Regions from separate parts of the Paenibacillus violae genome, predicted to be linked through region 2. Evidence: riboswitches for the same ligand, from Rfam matches in the RefSeq annotation. Region 2 holds a riboswitch; the other holds the start of a gene.
The links. A riboswitch is a leader RNA that binds a small molecule or an ion and turns the genes downstream of it on or off. The one in region 2 is predicted to bind cobalamin.
Positions count from the first base shown of each region.

Region 1: linked by a shared signal. The riboswitch ahead of RQP52_RS19075 (ABC transporter substrate-binding protein) and the one ahead of RQP52_RS30545 (S-layer homology domain-containing protein) in region 2 are both predicted to bind cobalamin.

Region 1 covers NZ_JAWCUD010000006.1:261,707-266,132, forward strand. Annotated here, with positions in the region: gene RQP52_RS19060 (aminotransferase class I/II-fold pyridoxal phosphate-dependent enzyme) at 1-381, shown strand, start outside; gene RQP52_RS19065 (aspartyl-phosphate phosphatase Spo0E family protein) at 449-715, shown strand; gene RQP52_RS19070 (hypothetical protein) at 777-1,307, shown strand; cobalamin riboswitch at 1,339-1,499, shown strand; gene RQP52_RS19075 (ABC transporter substrate-binding protein) at 1,650-2,669, shown strand; gene RQP52_RS19080 (FecCD family ABC transporter permease) at 2,670-3,707, shown strand; gene RQP52_RS19085 (heme ABC transporter ATP-binding protein) at 3,713-4,426, shown strand, end outside.
Region 2 covers NZ_JAWCUD010000014.1:14,480-18,905, reverse strand. Annotated here, with positions in the region: gene RQP52_RS30560 (ABC transporter ATP-binding protein) at 1-31, shown strand, start outside; gene glyA (serine hydroxymethyltransferase) at 179-1,426, shown strand; gene RQP52_RS30550 (NUDIX domain-containing protein) at 1,508-2,059, shown strand; cobalamin riboswitch at 2,099-2,301, shown strand; gene RQP52_RS30545 (S-layer homology domain-containing protein) at 2,516-4,426, shown strand, end outside.

The DNA of each region.
Region 1 (4,426 bases), on a different contig from region 2:
CATCAGTATACGGTGATGTGCGCACCCGTGATGGGTCAAGTGGCTGCACATGAGGCTTTGACGAATGGTTTGGAAGAGAAAGACCGCATGATAGAGTCTTACAATCAACGCAGGCGTCTGGTCGTCAAAGGATTCCGCGATATTGGACTTGAGTGTCACGAACCGCAGGGGGCTTTCTATGCCTTCCCAAGTGTTATAGCTACAGGACTCACTTCAGATGAATTTGCCCAACGGCTGTTATTCGAAGCTAAGGTGGCTGCCGTACCGGGTGATGTGTTTGGTTTAGGTGGGGAAGGTTTCTTACGCTGCTCTTATGCCTATAGTGTTTCTCAACTGAATGAAGCTTTAGAGAGAATCGGAAAATTTCTTAGAAATTTGTGATTCAATACGAAAAATATATGTTAATTATTCATGAAAACTGGTATTCTTGTAGTAAGGAGGGATGAGCATGGCTTTCATGGAATACCAACTATCAACCTATCGAAAACATCTGCAAATCAATGAACAAGATTTCGAACAACGTTGGTTGACTAAGCGTGCTAAGAAACGTAACTCCCTAAACTTATTAGAAGAAGAGATTCATTCTCTGCGACGCAGGTTAGAACAGATGGTTCTGGACGGGGAAGAAATGACATCCGAATCTGTCGTAGAACTCAGTACGATACTTGATCTCAAAATAAATGAATATATGAATAATTGGAAGAAAAGTCGGTGAAAACCGACTTTTCTCGCGACTATCGATATATATAGACCGTATACGGAGGTACTCTTACATCATGAAATTGAAATTGCTAATGGTAATGCTGGTGTCGGCACTTATGGTGATGCTTGCGGGTTGCGGAGGACCGAAACCGGATGTTTCTATCTTTGTCATGGGTCAAAATGGTTTCCCAAGTGATGCCGGCGAGAAGCTGGAAGCTTCATTAAAATCAAAGATCGGCGAGGCACCTACCGTCAAGCTGAATACATCTCCCATTTTCTCCATGGAAAAAATGATTGTTGAATTGGCGGCAGGTGGAAACGGTATCTTTATCTTGGCGGATGACCAATTTAAAGGTTTAAGCAATCAAGCAGGATTCGTCTCTTTGGACGAGACGATTAACCCTTCTGATTATCCGGACGGGGTCATTGAAATTGCGGAAGAGGGCAAGCCTGCCCAAAAGCATCTGTATGGAATTCCGCTTTCAGGCAACAAGTGGATGAAGGAGCAAGGCTTCGAAGGAAAAGGACTTATTGCATTCATTCCTGTCAATGCCCCTAAGCTGGAGGAAGCTAAGCAAGTACTCAAGGTTATTGCACAAAAGTAGCAAGAAGTCTATAATCGACTATTAGATTGATAGTCAAATATGCAGCCATTGGTGCCGGCAACGAATTCACATATGAAATTCGTTGCCGCTTAAAAGGGAAGCCGGTTCAAGTCCGGCGCGGTCCCGCCACTGTAATCCGGAAGTGAAGTATTGCCGGGGAGCCAGGATACCTGCCATGGTGCCGTTACGACATCCTTCGAGGAAAAGGATCGCTTTAAATCAGGAGGCAACGGATTTGTTGCTGAGCACCACGATTTATCGTCCCCTTTGTTCCTTAGGAACAGAGGGGCTTTTTATTTGGGATCTATTGAAATCACAGGTTTCAGAGAGAGGGGTTACACCATGCAAATGAAAAAGAACGGGATAAAGAGGGCGCTTCTCTTATCCGTTGCTTTAGCGACGGCGGTTAGTTTAGCGGCTTGCGGTAAGCAAGAAGCGGAAATTACCAGTCCATCTAAGCTTGGCGGAGAGACAACAACGGCGCCTACGCCATCAGCATCAACGTCTGTGACATCCAAAAAGACAACATACCCGCTGAAAATTAAAGATGCAACGGGGAAAGAATTCACGTTTGACAAGGCACCGGAGCGGATCGCATCGGTTTCTCCCGCAGAAACGGAAGCACTTTTTGCACTTGGATTGGATGATAAGATTGTCGGCGTATCCGATTTCGATGATTATCCGGAAGCAGCGAAGTCAAAGCCCAAATTGGGAAGTATCACGAAGCCGAACCAGGAAGCTTTGATTGCGACTAGCGCGAATATTGTTTTTACAGGTGTCTCGATGAAAGCGGACACGGTTGAAAAACTGCGTGAATCGAACATCAATGTGTTTAAAGTGGAACCAAAGACGCTGGATGATGCTATTGCGAACATTCAAACTTATGGGTTGATTACAGATCGTCAGGAACAAGCTGAGAAAATCGTCTCCAAGATGAAGGCGGATCGCCAGAAGGTTGTCGACGCCGTGAAAGACGTAAAGCAAGAAAATAAGAAAAAAGTATACATAGAATTCAGCCCGGGCTGGACCGTGGGCAGCGGCGAATTCATGGATGAACTGATCAAACTTTCGGGCGGCATTAATGTAGCCGGCGACGGTAAAGGCTGGTACCAAATCAGCGAAGAAAAAATTATCGCACAAAACCCGGCTGTTATTCTCTTTGCGAATGGTGTCGTAGATACCAAAAGCAAAATGTCGCTTGATGAAATTATTCGCACACGAAGCGGCTGGAATGCTATTGAAGCTGTAAAGAACAAACAGGTAATTGGTCTTGACCAGAATCTGCTGAGCCGTCCGGGACCGAGATTGACCGATGGACTGCTGGAAATGGCGAAAGGCATTTATCCTGAACTGGTGAAATAAATGAAAAAGAAACTAATGTTATGGGGAGGAGTAGGGGTTATACTCCTTCTTCTTTCTATTCTGGCAAGTTTATCGCTGGGAACGGCTAATCTGCCAATTCTCCAAATTGCGGGCATCCTAGGGAAGCATATCCCTTGGGCAGGTGATTACATCGACGTCACTTGGCAGCAGTCTGCGGAGCAAATTATAAATAAGGTGCGTTTGCCTCGCGTATTGCTCGGGATTCTCGTAGGGGCCTCTCTTTCCGTTGCAGGAGCTGCTTTCCAGGGCGTGCTGCGCAATCCGCTTGCGGATCCATATGCGCTGGGAGTGTCTTCAGGCGCTTCGGTCGGGGCGGCGTTTTTAATCTATTTTGGCCTGCAGATGGCTTTGTTCGGGCAGTGGTCGGTTCCGATTGTTGCTTTTGTGACGGGACTTATTTCACTTTTCCTCGTGCTTAAGCTAGCTCAGATCGATGGCAAGCTGAAGATGGAGACGCTTATTTTGTCCGGCGTTGTCATGCAGGCTTTTCTTGGCGCAATTGTCTCGTTTATGGTTTCGATTTCCAAGCAGGTCATTAATGAAATTGTTTTTTGGTTAATGGGCAGCTTGGCGATGCGGGGCTGGCCGTACATAACGATTATTTCACCTTATTTAGTCATAGGTTTAGTAATACTGCTTAGTTATGCAAGATCATTGAATTTGCTTGCATTGGGAGAGCGGCAGGCCTCCCATTTGGGAGTAAATATAGAACGCACGAAGCTGATTGTGCTAATTGTCGCTACATTTATTACGGCGGCAGCTGTCTCTGTAGCAGGTGTTATCGGTTTCGTAGGGCTTATCATTCCGCACTTGGTTCGTCTAATCGTCGGTCCGGACTACCGTCTTATTATTCCTTTATCCGCGATTGGCGGCGGCATTTATGTCTTGTGGGCTGACACGCTCGCTCGTACATTGCTTAGTCCGATGGAGATTCCGCTTGGTGTTATCACAGCGTTTTTGGGTGCGCCATTTTTTGCCTATTTGCTACATAAGGATAAGAAAACGTTAAGAGGTTGAAAAAGATGATTAAAGTGCAGCAGCTTTCCCAAAGCTTTCATGAACGGCCGGTACTTGGAAATATAAGCTTTGAGGTCCAACACGGTGAGTTTTTTGGCATTATTGGGCCAAATGGCAGCGGGAAATCGACGTTACTACGCCTTCTTTCCGGGATTGATCCGGTTAAAAAAGGTTCAGTAGAGCTGGAGGGTCGCCCGACGTCGGCCTATTCACGAAAGGAACTGGCCAGATGGCTGGCGGTTTTGCAGCAAGATGCACTGCCGCCAGTTGGATTCACGATTCGCGAGGTCGTGGAGATGGGCCGTTATCCTTTTCAGAATTGGCTTGGCGAGGATACCGTGGAAGCGGAGCAACTCATCGAAGCGATTATTCGGAAACTGCAGTTGGAACCGCTTGTTGAACGAACGATTGAGCGTCTCAGCGGAGGCGAGAGGCAACGGGTCGCGCTTGCGAAAGTCATGGCTCAGCAGCCGCGATTGCTTATGTTGGATGAGCCTACTACCTTTTTGGATATTGGGTATCAAGTACAGATGATGGATTATATTCGTGAATGGCAACGCGAGTCGCAGTTAACCGTTGTGGCGGTTCTGCATGACTTGAATTTGGCCGCGCAATATTGTACACGGTTAATGGTGATACATAACGGAGAATTGGCAGCGATTGGAACGCCTGATGAAATCATTACAAGCAAATTAATTACAGAGGTCTATGGAACAGAA
Region 2 (4,426 bases):
ACGGGTGATTCGCTTTCCTTCAATTCGCTAAACTGCACAAATTAACGGGAAATATTTCCTCTATCTCTTGCTGATATAGCCATTAACTATATCTAGGTATAGCTAAATCCAGTTACTCTATAGCCACAGCTCTATGGTATCTTCTTAATAACAAAACGATGCTAAGGAGCAATTGACTGTGGAGCAATTACGTAAACAAGACCCTAAAATTGTTGAGGCAATGAATCTGGAGATAGGCCGTCAACGTGACAAAATTGAATTGATTGCTTCTGAAAACTTCGTCAGCGAAGCTGTTCTTCAAGCAATGGGAACGGTTCTAACGAATAAATACGCAGAGGGCTATCCAGGAAAACGCTACTACGGCGGATGCGAGCATGTCGATATCGTTGAGGATATCGCGCGTGATCGTGCAAAAGAATTATTTGGCGCAGAGCATGCCAATGTGCAGCCGCACTCCGGCGCGCAAGCCAATTTGGCGGTATATTTAGCTGCTCTGAAACCGGGAGATACCGTTCTTGGTATGAACTTGGCGCATGGCGGTCATTTAACACATGGAAGTCCTGTTAATGCCTCGGGTATTTTGTATAACTTTATTCCTTATGGTGTTAGAGAAAGCGACGGGCTTATTGATTACAACGAGGTTCGCAAATTGGCATTCAAGCATAAGCCTCGTATGATTGTGGCTGGTGCCAGCGCATATGCACGCATTATTGATTTTGAAGCATTAGGTGAGATAGCTCATGATGTAGGAGCTCTGTTCTTTGTGGACATGGCCCATATTGCCGGGTTAGTTGCCGCAGGGTTGCACCCTAGTCCTGTGCCGCACGCTCATTTTGTAACTACAACTACGCATAAAACCCTTCGCGGACCCCGCGGCGGTATGATTCTTTGCCGCAAGCCTTGGGCTGCAGCGATTGATAAAGCAGTATTTCCCGGAACGCAAGGCGGACCGTTGATGCATATCATTGCCGCTAAAGCCGTTGCTTTTGGCGAAGCGCTTCAACAAGATTTTAAAACGTACGCTCAAAATGTTGTTCTCAACGCTAAAACGTTATCAGAACAGCTTTTAGCAGAAGGTGTCAATCTTGTTTCGGGAGGTACAGATAACCACCTGATGCTGATCGACCTGCGTAGTCTGGGTATCACCGGTAAAGAGGCGGAACATTTACTGGATGAAGTAGGAGTAACGGTGAATAAAAATGCGATTCCTTTCGACCCTGCGAAACCGATGGTTACAAGCGGAGTCCGCATCGGAACTCCAGCAGTTACCGCCCGTGGCATGGATCAAGAAGCTATGAAAACAATTGCCAAAATTGTGGCGTTAACTTTGAAAAATCCTACGGACGAAGCTGTGCATAACCAAGTACGGGGAATGGTCAGTGATCTGACAGCGCAATTCCCATTATATCCAGGGTTGAGCTACTAAATTTAAGTTTACATCTGGGCCAAGTATTTGATCTTTGGATCAAATACTTTTTTTATTATTAGAAAAAAAGTTGGTGGCATAGTGAAGTATGAATTTCCAGGTGCTTTACAGAATCAAAAGATTATTTTATCAAAGGAATGTCTCATTGAAGAAGCTAATTGTGTCCTGATTTGTGCATTTTATCAAGGTCAATTGGTTCTTGTTCGACATCACAGCCGGGGGTGGGAGTTGCCTGGGGGAATGAGAGAGAAGAGTGAGTCCGTTCTTCAAACGGTTCGAAGGGAGATGCAGGAAGAGGCTGGAGGAGAGCTCAATGCGATCGAGAGAATTGGGCAATATCTAATTTTTGAAAATGATCATCTAGTATTTGTGAAAAATATTTATATTTCCACGGTCCGTATTCTTGGAGCGCTCCCGAGCGGATTTGAGACGGATGGTATCATGCTGGCAGATGCTATTCCGAAGCAAGTTGAGATTATGAATGATCACACATTTAGTCCTTATATGAAGGATAATGTCTATATGATTGTTTCTGAGTGGATAAAGGATCATCGGTTTATTAGAGATAGTTTCAAGTTAAAAAACCATTATTCAAACTCTAAGGAATATCTATCAGTAAATGAAAGTAAGTAGACAAAACATTAGAAAGAAGATACCATTAGTTCATAATTTAATAATGTTCTAGATAAAGGTGCAAGTATTCACTTCGGGTGCTTGCTTAAAAGGGAAGCTCGGTACGAAGCCGACGCGGTCCCAACCACTGTAATTGCTGAGCGACTCTTCATAAAATGCCACTGTCTTGCATACTAGATTGGGAAGGCGAAGAGAAGCAATGACGCATAAGCCAGGAGACCTGCCTTTGTTTATGGCGTTTCTAATTCTTTGGGGGTGAGAAGAGGGAACCAAAGTTATGCGTTAGCATAATTTTTATTTGAGATTGTGTATTTTCGCGCGCAATTCGCAATTATTGGAAGTTAGTCCACCCTGAAGAGGGTGGCTTTTTTGCGTTGCTAATTAATCAGCAAGAGAGAAGGGGAATGTTACTATATGACTCATCGTCATGTAAAGAAGTCGGTTTTTGCACTATTCATGTCTGTTATAATTTTATTTTCATCTTTAGGTGTACTATTTACACCAAGCCATCAGGCGTTTGCTTCTTCGAATGAGGGAAGCAATTCAACCTCAGTTATCAATAATGTTTATGGTGAAAATGACCAAGAAGCGGTAAATAATGATTATGCATCATTAACCCTTGGTGATACGAGCTATACGACGAATAATCTCACACTCCCTACAACGGGGCAGTTCGGATCCAACATTACATGGGCTTCAAGCGATTCGGCAATTTTATCTAACGGTGTCGTTACTCGCCCTATTTTTCCTCAGGAAAACAAGCTGGTTACATTAACAGCAACGATTACGAAAGGTCAAGCAACGTTATCCAAAGTGTTCCAAGTTCGCGTCATTGCGACTATTGATAAAGTAACAGCAGCGTACATGCTTCACCAGTCTAAATATTACTACGATGTTGTGAAAAGCAAGAAACTTGGCTCATGGTGGGATTATGGCGCGGTTTTCGGCGGATGGGGAACAGTTGCCGGCTATACGGTTAATGATGATTATTCAGGGGAGTTAACAGGTTCGCAGCCTTCGGACTATGCAGGTTTGATTGTGGGAATGATCAGTACCGGCAAAAACCCTTACCTTACGCCTAAAGGGAAAAATCTTATCAAAGTGTTCGTGGAAAAATACCAAGATGCAGGCGGGTCGTTTTCAACCCTAAATAATCAGCAAATGTGGTCGATTATTGCCCTAAATGCAGCTAATGCAGAAGTTATCTATAACCGGACGAATCCATCCAAGCCGTACAATAAAGAGGGTGCAGTCAAGAAGCTTATTGCGTATCAAGCAGCGAGCGGTTCAATAGGTGGCTTGGATTTAACAGGCATGGCGCTTATCGCGCTTTCAGGCTCCAAGGAAATTGAAGGTGCTAATGAAGCTATTACCAAAGCTGTAAACTACTTAAAAAACAATCAATTGCAAACGGGACAATTTGCAGCCGGTTGGGGAAATGATAACGGTAATACGGATGCAACTGTTATTTCTGGCTTAGTTGCTGCAGGTGAGGATCTCACAAGCTCTAAGTGGACGGTAGGCGGTAAAACGCCAATTGATACCTTAGCTCAATATCAAGGTAAAAATGGCGGCTTCATGTATAGAACAGCTACAGGTAACACAGACAATATGGCTTCTTATCAAGCCATTATTGCTCTAGGTGATCTAGTTGCCGGTGATAGTGTTTGGAAAAGAATTAAGCTTGCTGCGCCGGTTGCCCCAGGTGATATAGATGTAAATACAGCGATTGAAGCAGCTTCCAACTATTTTATTTCTAGCGCAAGTTCTGTAGGATCAGACTGGAGCGCTATCGCGTTAGCTCGATCTGGCCAAAAGTTACCTGAAACCTATATGCAGCATTTGCAAAATGTAGTCACGTTCAGTCAAGGAGATTTTGATTTTGTCACTGACTTGGAACGTACGATTTTGGGAATTGGAGCTGCTAATGGCGATGCATCGAATGTAGGCGGCTATAACTTAATTGAGAAATTATACAACCATAATAGCATGACGGCACAAGGAATTAATGGTCCTGTTTTTGCCTTACTTGCACTTGACTCCAAAAACTATTCCATACCGGTTAATGCTAAATGGACTAGAGATAAACTCATTCAGGCGATTATTACCAGACAAAATGCAGACGGCGGTTTTGTGCTAAATAGTGGGGAGAGCGATCCTGATATTACAGCGACAGTTGTAACTGCGCTCGCTCCTTATAAGGATCATCAAGCTATTATTTCCGCTGGAACGTTAGTAAAAGCAGTGGACTGGCTCTCACAGCATCAACAAAACAGCGGAGGATATCTGAGCGGCGGTGTTGAAAGCAGCGAGAGTGTATCTCAAGCGATTATTGCTTTAACTTCCAGAGGGATTGATCCTACTGGC